DNA from 2 places in the Thauera sinica genome. Region 1 is predicted to be linked to the other one. Evidence: predicted binding sites of a transcription regulator. Region 1 holds the regulator's gene; the other holds the start of a gene.
What was found. The regulator sigma-54, encoded in region 1, starts transcription at its own class of promoters, with help from an activator protein. The targets are predictions, from matches to a motif close to TGGCACGCTTNCTGCTNA.

Region 1 (7,800 bases):
TGCCCGGCCTGCAGGCCCGCCTGATGTCGCAGGCCCTGCGCAAGCTCACCGCCAGCATCAAGCGCACCAACACGCTGGTGATCTTCATCAACCAGATCCGCATGAAGATCGGCGTGATGTTCGGCAGCCCCGAGACCACCACCGGCGGCAACGCGCTCAAGTTCTACGCCTCGGTGCGCATGGACATCCGCCGCACCGGCACGATCAAGAAGGGCGACGAGGTGATCGGCTCGGAAACCCGCGTGAAGGTCGTCAAGAACAAGGTGTCGCCGCCGTTCAAGGAGGCGCACTTCGACATCCTGTACGGCGAGGGCATCTCGCGCGAAGGCGAGATCATCGACCTCGGCGTGGAACACAAGATCGTCGACAAGTCCGGCGCCTGGTATGCCTACAACGGCGACAAGATCGGCCAGGGCAAGGACAACTCGCGCGAGTTCCTGCGCGCCAACCCGGCGCTGGCGCGCGAGATCGAGAACAAGGTGCGCGTCGCGGTCGGCCTGCCCGAGATGCAGCCGGTCGCGGCCGTGGCCGCGACTGCCTCCACCTGAGCCCGCCGCCCGCGGGGCCCGGCATGAGCGAAACCACCCTGCGCGAGCGCGCGCTGCGCTACCTTGCGCAGCGCGACCACTCGCGCGCCGAACTGGCGCGCAAGCTGGCCGGCCACGGCAGCGCCGAGGAAGTCGCCGAGGTGGTCGCACGCATGGGCGAGCTTGGCCTGCAGTCCGACCGGCGCTTCGCCGAAGCCTGGGTGCGCGGCAAGGCGGGCCGCTTCGGCACGGCGCGCCTGCGCAACGAACTGGCGCGGCGTGGCGTGGAGCGCGAACTGGTCGACGCGGCGCTTGCCGCCGAGTGCGTAGAATCGGAACTCGAACGCGCCCGTGCCGTATGGCGCACGAAGTTCGGCACGGCGCCGGCCGATGCGCGCGAATGGGCTCGCCAGGCGCGCTTCCTGCAAACCCGCGGCTTCGCGGCGGAGGTGATCCGCAAGCTGCTGAAAGAGCAACCCGATGAGTCTGCTTAAGGTCACCGGCCTGCAAAAGCGCTACAAGGCGCGCACCGTCGTGCACGACGTCGGCTTCGACGTCGACGCCGGCGAAGTCGTCGGCCTGCTCGGCCCCAACGGCGCCGGCAAGACCACCTGCTTCTACATGATCGTGGGCCTGGTGCGCGCCGACGGCGGCGAGATCCTGCTCGACGACAGCGCGCTGACCCATCGCCCGATCCACGCCCGCGCCCGCCTCGGCCTGTCCTACCTGCCGCAGGAGATGAGCGTGTTCCGCAAGCTCACCGTGGCGGAGAACATCCGCGCGGTGCTGGAACTGCAGGGGCTGGCACGCGAGCAGATCGAAACGCGGCTCGACGAACTGCTCGAGGAACTGGGCATCGCCCACCTGCGCGACAACACCGCGGTGTCGCTGTCGGGCGGGGAACGCCGGCGCTGCGAGATCGCGCGCGCGCTGGCGACCAACCCGCGCCTGATCCTGCTCGACGAGCCCTTCGCCGGCGTGGACCCGATCGCGGTGCTCGACATCCAGAAGATCATCCGCTTCCTCAAGGAGCGCGGCATCGGCGTACTCATCACCGACCACAACGTGCGCGAGACCCTCGGCATCTGCGATCGCGCCTACATCATCAGCGAGGGACGCGTGCTCGCCAGCGGCCGGCCGGCCGAGATCATCGCCAACGAACAGGTTCGCCAGGTCTATCTCGGCGAGCATTTCCGCCTCTGAACCCTGCTCGTCCATGAAACCCAGTCTCCAGCTCAAGCTTTCCCAGCACCTGACGCTCACGCCGCAGTTGCAGCAGTCGATCAAGCTGCTGCAGTTGTCCACGCTCGAGCTCAACCAGGAGATCGAGCGCTTCCTGCTCGAGAACCCCATGCTGGAGCGCGAGGAAGGCGACGGCAGCGAGTTCGCACCGCCTCCGCCGGCCCCCGGCAGCACCACGGCGGCAACCGACCGCGGCAACGAGGCATCCGACAGCCGCGAAGGCGGCGACACGCGCAGCGAGGGCGAGTCCGCCGCCGGCCTCGACGAAGGCATGGACTGGTCCAGCGTCGGCAACGGCAGCCCGTCCAACCGCGACGACGACGACGTCGATTACCAGGAATTCCAGGCCGCCGGCATCTCGCTGCGCGACCACCTCGACCTGCAGGTGGCGCTGTCGCCGCTCAGCGACCGCGACCGCGCGCTCGTGCGCTTCATCATCGAGGCGCTCGACGACGACGGCTACCTGCACCAGACGCTGGAGGATCTGCTGGAGCTGCTGCCGGCCGAACTCGAGATCGATCTCGACGAACTCACGATCGCCCTGCGCCACGTGCAGAACCTGGAACCGGCCGGCATCGGCGCGCGCACGCCGCAGGAATGCCTGTCGCTGCAGTTGCGCGCCCAGCCGCCCTCGCCCGACCGCAACCTCGCGCTGGAGATCGTCGACAGGCACCTCGAACTGCTCGCCGAGCGCAACTTCGCCAAGCTCAAGCGGCTCACCGGCTGCGACGACGACGCCCTGCGCGCCGCCCAGGCGCTGATCGGCCGGCTCGACCCCCACCCCGGCTCGCAGCACTCCGCCGAGGAAACGCGCTACGTGCTGCCCGACGTGGTGGTGCGCAAGGTGCGCAACCGCTGGACGGTGTCGCTCAACCCGGAGGCGATGCCGCGCCTGCGCATCAACCAGCTCTACGCCAGCATCCTGCAGCAGCACCGCGGCCAGGGCGGCGGACTGACGGGCCAGTTGCAGGAGGCGCGCTGGCTGATCAAGAACGTCCAGCAGCGCTTCGACACCATCCTGCGCGTGTCACAGGCGATCGTTGACCAGCAGCGGCAGTTCTTCGATCATGGGGACGTGGCAATGCGGCCACTCACCCTCCGGGAGATCGCGGACCAGCTCGAGCTGCACGAATCCACCGTTTCGCGCGTGACGACGCAGAAGTACATGGCGACGCCGCGCGGTGTGTTCGAACTCAAGTATTTCTTCGGCAGTCACGTCTCCACCGACACCGGCGGTGCGGCATCCTCCACTGCGATTCGCGCGCTGATTCGCCAGTTGGTGGAGGCCGAGGACAGGAAAAAACCCTTGTCGGACGCCAGGATTGCCGATCTATTGGGCCAGCAGGGTATCGTGGTCGCACGGCGGACGATCGCCAAGTATCGCGAATCCCTCAATATCCCGCCGGTCAGTCTGCGCAAAACGCTTTGATAACAAGAGGAGTTGCCATGAATCTGAACATCACCGGACGTCACGTCGAAGTCACTCCGGCCATCCGCGAATACGTGTCCACCAAGCTGGACCGCGTCGTCCGCCACTTCGACAACGTCACCAGCGTGAGCGTCATTCTGTCGGTCGAGAAGCTGAAGCAGAAAGCGGAAGTCACCGTGCACGTGCGCGGCAAGGACATCTTCGTCGAGAGCGACGACAACGACATGTACGCGGCGATCGATTCGATGGCCGACAAGCTCGACCGCCAGGTCCAGAAGTACAAGCAGAAGCAGAGCGACCACAACCACGACGCGCTCAAGCATCAGAGCCCCGAAGCCTGAGGCGGCGGGTTTCCGCCCTCCTTCCGGGGTGAGCGTATAATCGGCGCGTTTTCCGCACGCGCCACCCTCACCCCGAGCCACCATCCCGCACAGCCGCGCCCCGTTTCCGCGAAACGGCACACGCCCCCGACATGAGCCTCATTTCCCGACTACTGCCGCTGTCCAATGTGGTCGCCGATCTCGACGCGAGCAGCAAGAAGCGCGTTTTCGAGCAGGCGGGACTGCTGTTCGAGAACAATCAGGGCATCGCCCGCAGCACGGTGTTCGACAGCCTGTTCGCCCGCGAACGGCTGGGCTCCACCGGGCTCGGCCAGGGCGTCGCCATCCCGCATGGCCGCATCAAGGGGCTGAAGGAAGCCGCCGGCGCTTTCCTGCGGCTTGCCGCGCCCGTCCAGTTCGATGCGCCGGACGGACGCCCGGTCAACCTGATCTTCGTGCTGCTGGTGCCGGAGCAGGCCAACGAAACGCATCTGCAACTGCTGTCCGAACTGGCGCAGATGTTCAGCGACCGCGGTTTCCGCGAGTCGTTGCTGAATGCGGCGGATACGGCGGCCCTGCACGCGCTGTTCGCAAACTGGGGCCCCGATGCGGCAGATCAGCGTAGCGCAACTGTTTGAGGCACAGCGAGAACGCCTCCAGCTCAGCCGCGTCAGCGGCAGCCTTGATGCCCAGCTCTCGGTCGGTGACGAGGCCATCTGGGGCGCCGACCTCGTCGGCCACCTGAACCTGATCCATCCGACGCGCCTGCAGATCCTCGGCACCGCCGAACTGGCCTGGGCGCAGCGCCAGCCCGACGACAAGGTCGCCCACCACCTCAATGAGATCCTCTCGGCGCGGCCGCCGGCGATCATCGTCGCCGATGGCTGCGAGCCGCCGCCTTCCGTGCTCGCCGCCTGCCGCTCGCACGACGTGCCCCTGCTCACCACGCCGCAGCCTTCGGCCAGCGTCATCGACCACCTGAGGCTGTTCCTGTCGCGCAGGCTCGCCGAGCGCATCTCGCTGCACGGCGTCTTCATGGACGTGCTCGGCGTCGGCGTGCTGATCACCGGCGACTCGGGGGCGGGCAAGTCCGAACTGGCGCTCGAACTGATCTCCCGCGGCCACGGTCTGGTGGCCGACGACGTGGTGGAATTCTCGCGCATCGGACCGACCGTCCTCGAGGGGCGCTGCCCGGAGATGCTGCAGGACTTCATCGAGGTCCGCGGCCTGGGGATCGTCAACATCCGCACCGTGTTCGGCGAAACCGCGTGCCGGCGCAAGATGCGCCTGCGCCTGATCACCCATCTCGAGCGACGCCAGCCCGGCACCAACGACCCTTTGCGCCTGCCGATGCAGCACGAAAGCCAGGCCATCCTCGGCGTCCGGGTACAGCGGGTGGTGCTGCCGGTGGCGGCCGGGCGCAACCTCGCGGTGCTGCTCGAGACCGCCGTCCGCTCCGCCATCCTGCAATTGCGGGGCATCGATTCCACGCAGGATTTCATCGAACGCCAGACGCGCGCGCTCGGGCAGGGCGGCGACCACGGCGACGGCGACGCGGGCGACTGACCACGGCCTTGCCGCCGCGGCACGGCGGCTGATACGCTCGATCCCTTTACCGCAGAGCATCAGCCGCCATGACCGCCACACCGGACTACCTGGAACGCATCCTCAACGCCCAGGTGTATGACGTGGCCGAGGAGACCCCCCTCGACCTCGCAGCGAACCTCTCCGCGCGCATCCACAACCGCGTCCACTTGAAGCGGGAAGACATGCAGCCGGTGTTCAGCTTCAAGCTCCGCGGCGCGTACAACAAGATGGTCAAGCTGTCGCCGCAGGCGCTCAGGCGCGGCGTGATCTGCGCGTCCGCCGGCAACCATGCGCAGGGCGTGGCACTGTCGGCGCAAAGGCTGGGCGTGCGCGCGGTGATCGTGATGCCGAGCACGACGCCGCAGATCAAGATCGACGCGGTGGCCTCGCGCGGCGGCGAGGTCGTGCTCGCCGGCGAATCGTATTCGGACGCCTACGCCCATGCGCTGGAACTCGAGAAGGCCGAGAAGCTGACCTTCGTCCACCCCTTCGACGACCCGGACGTCATCGCCGGCCAGGGCACCATCGGCATGGAGATCCTGCGCGCGCATCCGCAGCCGATCCACGCCGTGTTCTGCGCCGTCGGCGGCGGCGGGCTGATCGCTGGGGTGGCGGCCTACATCAAGCGGCTGCGGCCGGAAACCAGGATCATCGGCGTCGAGGCCGTCGACGCCGACGCGATGACGCGCTCGCTGGCGGCGGGCAGGCGCATCGCGCTCGAGCAGGTCGGCATCTTCGCCGACGGCGCGGCGGTGAAGGAGGTCGGCGCCGAGACCTTTCGCCTGTGCCAGCAGTACGTGGACGAGATGGTCGTGGTCGACAACGACGCGATCTGTGCCGCGATCAAGGACGTGTTCGAGGACACCCGCTCCATCCTCGAGCCGGCCGGCGCGCTCGCGGTGGCCGGCGCCAAGGAATACGCCAAGCGCCACAAGCTGCGCGACAAGCACCTGGTGGCGGTCGCCTCGGGTGCGAACATGAATTTCGACCGCCTGCGCTTCGTCGCCGAACGCGCCGAGCTGGGCGAGCAGCGCGAGGCGGTGCTGGCGGTGACGATCCCGGAAAAGCCCGGCTCCTTCCGCAAGTTCATCGGCGTGCTGGGCAATCGCAACATCACCGAGTTCAACTACCGCTACGCCGACCCGCAGCAGGCGCACATCTTCGTCGGCGTCACGGTGCACAACCGCGGCGAGGCCGGCAAGCTGGTCGAGATGCTCGACCGCCACGACCTGCCGGCCATCGATCTCACCGATGACGAACTGGCCAAGACGCACGTGCGCTACATGGTCGGCGGCCATTCGCCGCGGGCCGACAACGAACTCGTCTACCGCTTCGTGTTTCCCGAGCGCCCCGGCGCGCTGATGCACTTCCTGACCAGGCTGCGCTCCGACTGGAACATCTCGATGTTCCACTACCGCAACCACGGCTCCGACTTCGGCCGCGTGCTGGTCGGCATGCAGGTGCCGCCGGCGGACCAGGCCGCCTTCGACGAGTTCCTGAAGCAGCTCGGCTACGAGTGCGCGCCGGAGACGGACAACCCCGCCTACCGCCTGTTCCTCGGCTGACCGCGGCGCCTAACGCCGGATCGCCCGCGCCGCGCCTGCCTCGGTGACGATCCAGTCCATGGGCACGTCATGGGGCTGGGGGCACACCGAGGCCACCCGGCCGACCTCGAAGCCGACGCCCACCGCGAGCGGCCGCATGCGCGCCAGCGTGCGGTCGAAATAGCCGCCGCCGTAGCCGAGGCGGAAGCCCTCGGCATCGAATGCGTTCAACGGCACCAGCACCACGTCCGGCACGACGAACCCGCCCTCGACGGGATGCGGAATGCCGTGGCGATCGGGCTGCATGGCGCAGTCCGGCGTCCACGGCCGGAACGCCATCGCCTGTCCCCGCCCGATCACCACCGGCAGGGCAGCGATGCGCGCGCCGCCGCCCGCCAGCCAGCGCACGACCCAACCGCGCAGATCCGGCTCGGCGCGATACGGCCAGCAGAAACCGAGCACCGCCGGCGCGAGGCAGGCCACGAGGCCATCCAGGTGGCCGGCGAGGCGTTCGGTGAGCGCGGCACGGTGCTCGCCGCTCAATGCCTGGCGCGCCGCCAGCGCCTGGTCGCGCATACTGCGGCGGGTGTGGTCGACGTCGGCCGCGGGGACGCCGGGGCGGAAAATGACATGGTCGCTGTGGTATGGTTCGTCGCTGTTCGAAAGGATGTTAAGGCATGAAGAATAGGCTGTGGGCAACGCTGGCGGCGGGGCTGCTGCTGTCGGGCGGCGCCCTGGGGGAGGCCGGCGACGCGCGCATCCTGGCGGCCCGCGATGCGGTGCGCAACGGCGAGCGCGCCACGCTGGAACGGCTCGCCGCAGAGCAGGACGGCCATGTGCTCGACGCCTACGTGCGCTACTGGCTGCTGACGAACAGGCTCGCCCGCCCCGAATCGCCGCCGTCGGCGGAACTCGCCGAATTCCTCGTCAACGAAGCCGGCTCGCAGCTCGCCGAACGGCTGCGGGCCGACTGGCTGCGCCGCCTGGCCAAGGATGGCGACTGGGCCGGCTTCGCACAGATCTACCCCGACCTGCAGGCACCGGATGCCGAACTGCGCTGCCACGCGCGCACCGCCCGTCTGATGGCGGGCGACCGCGCCGTGCTGGCGGAAGTGGCGGCGCAGTGGGGCGAACTCGTCGACAGCCCCCCC
Region 2 (7,800 bases), 2.0 Mb from region 1:
CCCCGATACCCGGGTGCGCATCCTGCTGCGGGCCGATTCCGATGAACACCTCGCCGCGAGGCTGGACGAACTGTGCCGGTTCTGGGAACTGGCGCCGGGCAGCGAACGGCGTTCCCGCATCCAGCCCCTGCGCGGCGATGCCTCGCTGCCGCGTTTCGGCCTGGCCGACGCCGACCATGCCGCCATCGCCGCGGACACCACGCACATCATCCATTGCGCCGCCAGCGTGCGCATGAACGACCCTCTCGACAAGGCACGCCGCTCCGCGGTCGGCTCGGCCGAGGCCATCCTCGCGCTGGCGCGCGAACTCGCGCGGCGCGGATCGCTGCAGAAGCTCGACTTCGTCAGCACCGTCGGCATCGCCGGCAAGCGCCCCGGGATTCTTCCCGAAACCTGGATCGACGAGCCCCGCGCCTTCCACAACACCTACGAGCAGACCAAGGCCGAGGCCGAAACGCTGGTGCGCGAGGCGATCGAACGCGAACGCCTGCCGATCACGGTGCATCGGCCGAGCATGGTGATCGGCGACTCGCGCGACGGCCGCATCATCCACTTCCAGATCTTCTACTACATATGCGAGATCCTGTCGGGACGCAGAACGCTGGGCCTGTACCCCTGCTTCGGCGACACCAGGCTCGACATCATCCCGGTGGACTGGGTCGCCGAAGCCATCGCCACCGCCAGCCGCAACCCGGACACCGCAGGCCGCATCTTTCATCTTTGCTCCGGTCCGGAGCGTTCGCCCGTGCTGCACGAGCTGAAAACCTACGTGCGCGATGCATTCCGCAGCCGGGGCCGGCGGATACCGGCCTCCATCACCGTCCCTCGCACCTGGTTCGCCGCGCTGCCGCGCATCGCCGCACCGTTCGTCCCCGAACGGCAACGCCGCAAACTGTCGGTGCTGCCCATCTACATGGACTACCTGGCCGACCGGCAGGGTTTCGACAATGCCGCCTACCTCGGCTGGCTGGAGGCACGGGGCCGGCACTTGCCGGGCGCGGAGGCCATCCTGCCGCCGGCGCTGGGGTACTACTTGCAGCAGCAGGCGGGAAGCCAGCCCGGAACGGACACCCGCTCCGATTCGGCTCCAGGGCGATGACCGCCCCTCCACCGGGGGCGGCTTTCCCGGGCATCGAAAAGCAAAAAGCCCGCGATTGCGGGCTTCTTGCTTTCAACGGTTGCCTTGACTTCAGGCAGCGGTACGGCGGCGGCGGATGCCGAACGCACCCATGAGGCCCGCACCGATCAGAGCCAGCGAACCCGGCTCCGGCACGCTCCAACGGTACTGGCCGTTGTTCGAGACATAGAAGTCTCCCGGAGGCGTGTTCGTGTTCGCGGGAGCGCCGAACGCATCATTGAAGAGCTCGCCCGCGATCTCGCTGCGGACGTTGGCCGTCGGATTGCCGGTGTAGGAGGCGTTGGTCGTCACGAAGCCGAAGAGCAGCTCGTCAGCAACCTTCGTCGAAAGATCGATACCGTTCTCGTCGAAGAAGTAACCGGCCAGGAGATCCGTCGCGAGGAACTTGAGGGTCAATTGACCATTCGGGATACCCGTGGCATTGACCTCGCCGAACCCGAGCACGAGCTTGAAGCTCCCGATCAGCGTACCGTTGTCGGCACCGAACGTTCCGTTCGTGCCACCGAAATCGAAGGCGGTGTCGGAGTACATGGAGAACGTCGACGTGGTGTCGAAGTTGATCGCCCCGCCCAGGGTGCCGGTGCCGGTGCCGGTAAAGATGGCGGTGATCTCGGCCGAGCTCGGCGCCGCGCTGGTGCCGTCCAGGCCGGCGACACGGAAGGCGCCGGCATCCTTGAACGTGAAGTTCGGGTACGGCGTGCCCGAGGTTTCGATGTAGCTCGCGCCGATCAGATCCATGAATTCGCTGACGACGACAGCGGCGCCCGCGCCAGCCGCGCCATCGGCGTCAAGCTTCCAATTCTGGAGGAACACTTCTGCGTTCGCAGCGGCCGAAGTCAGCACCATCGACGCCACGGCCAAGGCTTTAGTAAGTTTCATTTCAATCTCCTAGTCAATGCCAACAAGAACTTGATTGCTCCACAGGCGACTTTCGCTCAACGGACAGCTCTAGCACCTTCCCGCTCAACACTCGCCAAAAGTGTTGCGACATGCCACTAGCGGATCGAGCAATTTGCCTTAACCACCTTTCCAGCCGCCGCAGCATCCTAAGAGCAAAATCGATGCCAGGGCCTCGAAGAGAATCCTATCCCTTTGTTTATTTTAAGATTTCAAAGAAGGAACGCATGCATATCGGAAGCTCTCGGATGTCGACTGTAAAGAAAACCGACACGTTGCACACAGCGCCGGCGCGGCGCAGTACCGCTTGCTGCCGCCCATGCCGCAAGCCCGGGCATGGCGGTCCGTTGGCAATGGATTTCCGACACGCCGTCGCGTCGGCGATGGCGCACGGGCCATCGCCGGCCGGTACGGCTGCGTATCGGGAAATGGGCGCCGGCACCGCGTGCCGCGCAGAGCGCTTCGTCGTGGCCAGGAGGCCACGTCCGATCAGGACGGGGGGACTTCCATGAGTTTGTCGACGCTATGCCTCAGCGAGCGCGACGCAGGCTGCTTCGATTGCCCGACGCGGCAGAAGAACGTGAAACTCGTCTCCGGCTCCGCGCCGACCAGCCGCTCCATGTACGACGTGACCGCCGCCGCTTCGATGTCGATGGCCCGGAGCGCGGAGATGCTGCGCCCGGCACGCACGTACCATCGAAATATCAGCGGCGTCATCTCCGGCTGCAAGTGCAAACCGTGCGCCGTGGCGGTCAGCCAAAGCCGCTGCAGCGCCACGCCCGCATCGACGAAGTCGCCCATCTCCGCCAGGGGGCGCTCCGAGCGGACCAGTACGTGCGCGGCGCAAGAGACGGCGGGAATCACGTCCAGTTGAATCCGGGGTGCGACGGTACCGCCAAGGTATCTGTTGAAGAACGCGACCCGCTCCCAACTGTGCATCACCCAGCGCATCAGCCTTGCGGTCAGCGAATCCACCCCCACGGCCTGCTCCGGAATACGGTCGACGCTGTAACGCGCGCCCCACTCGATCACCTCCTTGTGCACCTCATAAGCCTCGGGGCAGGTCAGCCGGATGTGGGCGCTGTCCCAGAGCAGCCTGGCAATGCGCAACCGTGCGCCAAGAGGCTCGAAGAACTGCACGCTGAACCCGGCCCCGGGCGCATCGGCGATCGCCGCGCGTTGCGCCGCGGAGAGAGGCGTCGTACGCATCGGCCGCCGCTGCACGGTGCGGGTCTCGATGAACGGGAGCAGCGGGTCCGCTTCCGCTCCGGAGGCGGGCTCCAGTTTCACGTCGTAGATCGGCGCGGTGTCCGGCAGCCCGACCCGAATCGACCATGTCGCCTTCAGGCCGTGCCCGCTGGCGGCGATCCGGAGCGTTTCCAGCAGCGCGCCATGTGCGATGTGGCTGGCGTGCCCATCGAAGTCGTATACGCACCAATCCCGCGTATCGTGGCCGTGAACCGCGATGTGGTCGTCGGCCACGATCTCGAAGCGATAGGGCTGAGTGTTGTCCCCGCTGGGAGCCCAGCGGGCGAGGTCGAGAATCTTCAGCAGAACGTCCCTGCTAGCCATGTGCGCCTCCGGCCTGCTTCATGCGCCGCAACTGTCCTCTGGCAATCCACAGGCCGATGCGCTGCAACGGATTCCGGTTGCCGCCGGGACGCCATGTACGTACCAGGCGGTTGCGGTATGCGTCGAATTGATAACCCCTGGGCGCACTGATCACGCCACCGCGACCGAGCAGGATCTTGAGAACGTCGGTGGCGGTCACGCCGGCGCACAACTGGCAGGCGGCGACCGTGGAGGGTCCGCGATGCTCCTCCAGATTCACGCGCGACGGGTCGGCGAGGTACTGGCGCTGGAGCATCCCCGGCGACAGCCCGAGCAGGAAGCGGATTCCCATTTCCTCTTCGTCGCAGCCCTCGAGGCAAAAGTACTCCTCGAACGACATGCCGCCGGGAAGGAACACGAGCACGGCAGTCCCCATGCCAAGAGGCGCGGCGGTGATCGCAGGGATGCCGAGGCGGTGGCAAGCCGCGAAAGTGGCGCGGCGCACGTCGAAGGCGAAGAAGTCGAGGGCGTCGACGTAAAGGTCCACATCGCGCAGGAAATCATCGAGGTTGTCGTGCGACACGCCTGCCGGAAAACGACGGATGTCGAGTTCCGGATTGATCTGGAGCGCCATGTCCGCCAGAACGTCGACCTTCGGTTCGCCGATGGAAGATAAGGTCGCGCCGGCCTGCCGGTTGAAGTTGACGATATCGAACCGGTCGAAATCCGAGATGTTGAAGGCGCCGATGCCCAGGCGCGCGAGAGTCAGCAGGTGCCCTCCACCGACACCGCCCATCCCCGCGATTGCAATTCTCTTGCGGCGCAGGATTGCTTGCTCCGCGGCGGTAACCCATCCGATATTGCGCGAAAACGCGCCATCGTAGTCGAACTTTGCGCTCATACGCTGTATCTCTATGGTCCGAGCCTCACGCGAGGCTATCATGCGGTAGATTTTACAGAAGCGATACCTCGACTCGCGATCCATGCTCGACAACATCCTGCAAACCGTGATGCTTGCTGCCCGGAATCTTGCCCGGCAGCGCAGGCGTGGCCTGCTCGCGTTGCTCACCGTCTGCGGCGGCGTGGTTGCCTACCTGCTCGCGGGAGGTTTCATCGAGTGGATATTCCATGACATGCGGGAATCGACCATCCACTCGCAACTCGGCCACATCCAGATCACGCGCCCCGGCTACTTCAGCAACGGGGTGAGCGATCCGTATCGCTATCTCCTGCCGGGGGCGACGGACGAGGTCGCCCGTCTCGGTGGAGACAAAGTGCGGACGATCTCGCCGCGGCTTGCCTTCAACGGCCTGATCAGCAGGGAGGATGCGACCGTCTCGTTCGTCGGCGAGGGGATAGACCCTGCGCTGGAAAGGCCGATTTCGCGTGCGATCACGATCGTATCGGGCCGGGACCTTGCCGACGGCGATGCGAACGAGGTGCTGCTGGGGGAAGGTCTGGCCGCCAATCTGGGCGCGGCCGCGGGGGATTCCGTCGTCTTGCTGGCGACGACGGCGGAGGGGGGCATCAATGCAGTCGAACTCAAGGTGGCCGGCCTCTTCGCAACGATCACGAAGTCCTACGACGACAGCGTGCTGCGCGCACCGATCGGCGTCGCACGCCGGCTCATGCGTGTCGAGGGCGCCACCACCTGGGTCGTCCTGCTCGGCGACACGGCCGAGACTGCGGCGGCCACGGCGTCATTGCGGCGCAGCATGCCTGCCGCGAGCTTCGAGATCACGCCGTGGAACGAGCTCGCCGATTTCTACAACAAGACCGTCGAACTGTTTTCCCGCCAGGTAGGCGTGGTCCGGGCGCTGATCGCGCTGATCGTCGTGCTGAGCATTTCCAACACCCTGTCGATGGCAGTCATCGAGCGCACGAGCGAAATCGGCACATCGATGGCCCTCGGCGTGCGGCGCCGGGGCATTCTCGGATTGTTTCTTTGTGAAGGCGCCCTGCTCGGCATCGCCGGCGGCCTGCTCGGCGTTGCGCTGGGTCTCGTCCTGGCGGAGGCGATCTCGCTCGTCGGCATTCCGATGCCCCCTCCTCCCGGGATGGCGCGCGGCTATCTCGGCCAGATCGCAGTAACGCCCGCCCTCGCGCTCGACGCCTTGCTCCTCGCGTTCGTCACGACCCTGGTCGCCAGCCTCTTTCCGGCCTGGAAGGCATCGAGGATGCAGATCGTGGACGCGCTACGCCACCAGGGGTAATGCGATGCTCCTCAAACTTTCCTTGCGCAACGTCCTGCGCCAGAAAATCCGGTCGGGGATGACGCTCGCGGCCATCGTTTTCGGCGTGTGCGGCCTGATCCTCTCCGGCGGCTTCGTCGAGGACATCTTCGTCCAGTTGGGCGAAGCGATCGTCCATTCCCAAACCGGCCACATCCAGGTCTTCCGCAAGGATTTTCTCGAGAAGGGCACCCGTCAGCCGGAACACTATCTCATTGACAAACCAGAAGAACTCGCGCGCCGCATCTCGGAGCAACCGACTGTCGCCGAAGTTTCGGCCCGCCTGAACTTCGCCGGCCTGCTGAACAACGGCCGCCGTGATCTCGCCATCATCGGCGAGGGCGTGGAGCCGGCCAAGGAAGCGCGGCTCGGAACCTATCTGAAACTGATCAAGGGCCGCCAGCTCGCCGACGAAGACGCCTTCGGCATGCTCTTGGGAGAAGGGGTCGCCCACTCGCTCGGTCTGAAACCGGGAGACTCCGCCACCCTGGTCATGAACACCGCGGATGGCGCGCTCAACACGCTCGACTTCGAGATCGTCGGCGTATTTCAGAGCTTCTCCAAGGATTTCGACGCACGAGCCGTCCGCATCCCGCTGGCGGCCGCACGCGAACTGATGGCGAGCCCGGGGGCCAACCTCCTGGTGGTCAGTCTGTCGAGGACCGAGGACACGGATGCCGCAAAGCACGCAATCGAGACCCTTCTGCCCGCCGGTCTCGAGTCGCGCAACTGGCGCCAGCTATCGGACTTCTACGACAAGGCGGTACAGCTTTACGACCGGCAGTTCGGCGTGCTGAAACTCATCATACTCATGATGGTTCTGTTGTCCGTTGCCAACACTGTTAACATGAGTACATCCGAACGCATGGCGGAGTTCGGGACTATGCTGGCATTAGGCAACACGCCAGGCGACGTGTTTCGCCTGATCATCATCGAGAACGTGATTCTCGGCCTGATCGGCGCGGCCCTTGGCGCCGCAGCAGGAATCGTGCTTGCGCTGGTGATTTCGGCGTTCGGCATCCCGATGCCGCCGCCGCCGAACGCAAACATCGGCTACACGGCAATGATCCGGCTCGACATGGCCATGGTCGCTACAGCTTTCCTGATAGGTCTCGTGGCGACTGCGCTCGCCGCGATCCTTCCGGCCCGTCGCGTGTCCCGAACCCACGTGGTTGAAGCACTCAGGCAACGGGTCTGAAACTCTACGAGGTTCAAGTTCATGCAGCTCTTCGACCGTTTCAACCTCGGCCACGGCTTCAGCAAGTACTTCCGCATCGATGCCGCACTCGACGATGCCCTGAAGGACGAAGTCTATCGAGTACGTCATACCGTCTACTGCGAGGATCTCCATTTCGAGCCGGAGCGGCCCGACCAGCGCGAGATCGACGCCTATGATGCGCACAGTGTCCACTGCCTGCTGAGGACGGTCTCCGAGCCGTACCACCCGGTGGGGTGTGCACGCATCGTGCTGGCGAACCCGGCGGACCCGGAGGCGCCCTTGCCGTTCGAGCAGACGTGTGCCGCCGCGCTCGACCGCTCGATCATCGATCCGGCCGCGTTGCCGCGCGATCGCATCGCCGAGATCTCGCGGCTTGCGGTACATCGCCAGTTCCGGCGGCGGAAGGGGGAGGAGCGCTCCCGCGTTCCGGTCCGGGACGAGGACTTCTCGACCGGCGACCAGCCCCGCTTTCCGTTCATCCCGACGAGTCTGCTGCTCGGGTCGGTGGCGCTGGCCGAACGCAGCGGGATCGAGAACGTGTTCGTCCTGACGGAGCCGCGGCTTGCCGCGCATTTCGCCAAGCTGGGCGTGGAGGTCAGGCAGATCGGCAGCCCGATCGAACATCGCGGGCAGCGGATTCCCTCGGTGATGCAGATCGAAGAGATCATCCGCAACATGCGCAGCATCCTGCATCCGCTCTGGCATCTCGTGCGGGAACGGATCGGCAGCGAGTTCGACGAGATGGAAAGGCGCAAACAGGCTTC

Region 2: pepA (flocculation-associated PEP-CTERM protein PepA) is a predicted target of sigma-54. The motif match lies at 2,188-2,205, and genes of this name have one in related genera.

What each region holds. Positions count from the first base shown of each region.
Region 1 covers NZ_CP023439.1:3,856,629-3,864,428, forward strand. The annotation lists gene recA (recombinase RecA) at 1-548, shown strand, start outside; gene recX (recombination regulator RecX) at 572-1,021, shown strand; gene lptB (LPS export ABC transporter ATP-binding protein) at 1,008-1,730, shown strand; gene CCZ27_RS16845 (RNA polymerase factor sigma-54) at 1,744-3,198, shown strand; gene hpf (ribosome hibernation-promoting factor, HPF/YfiA family) at 3,216-3,539, shown strand; gene ptsN (PTS IIA-like nitrogen regulatory protein PtsN) at 3,671-4,156, shown strand; gene hprK (HPr(Ser) kinase/phosphatase) at 4,125-5,084, shown strand; gene ilvA (threonine ammonia-lyase, biosynthetic) at 5,153-6,670, shown strand; gene CCZ27_RS16870 (5-formyltetrahydrofolate cyclo-ligase) at 6,680-7,225, opposite strand; gene CCZ27_RS16875 (lytic transglycosylase domain-containing protein) at 7,327-7,800, shown strand, end outside.
Region 2 covers NZ_CP023439.1:723,005-730,804, reverse strand. The annotation lists gene CCZ27_RS03350 (SDR family oxidoreductase) at 1-1,099, shown strand, start outside; gene pepA (flocculation-associated PEP-CTERM protein PepA) at 1,190-2,017, opposite strand; gene CCZ27_RS03340 (nitroreductase family protein) at 2,525-3,607, opposite strand; gene CCZ27_RS03335 (ThiF family adenylyltransferase) at 3,600-4,487, opposite strand; gene CCZ27_RS03330 (ABC transporter permease) at 4,570-5,799, shown strand; gene CCZ27_RS03325 (ABC transporter permease) at 5,804-7,015, shown strand; gene CCZ27_RS03320 (PEP-CTERM/exosortase system-associated acyltransferase) at 7,037-7,800, shown strand, end outside.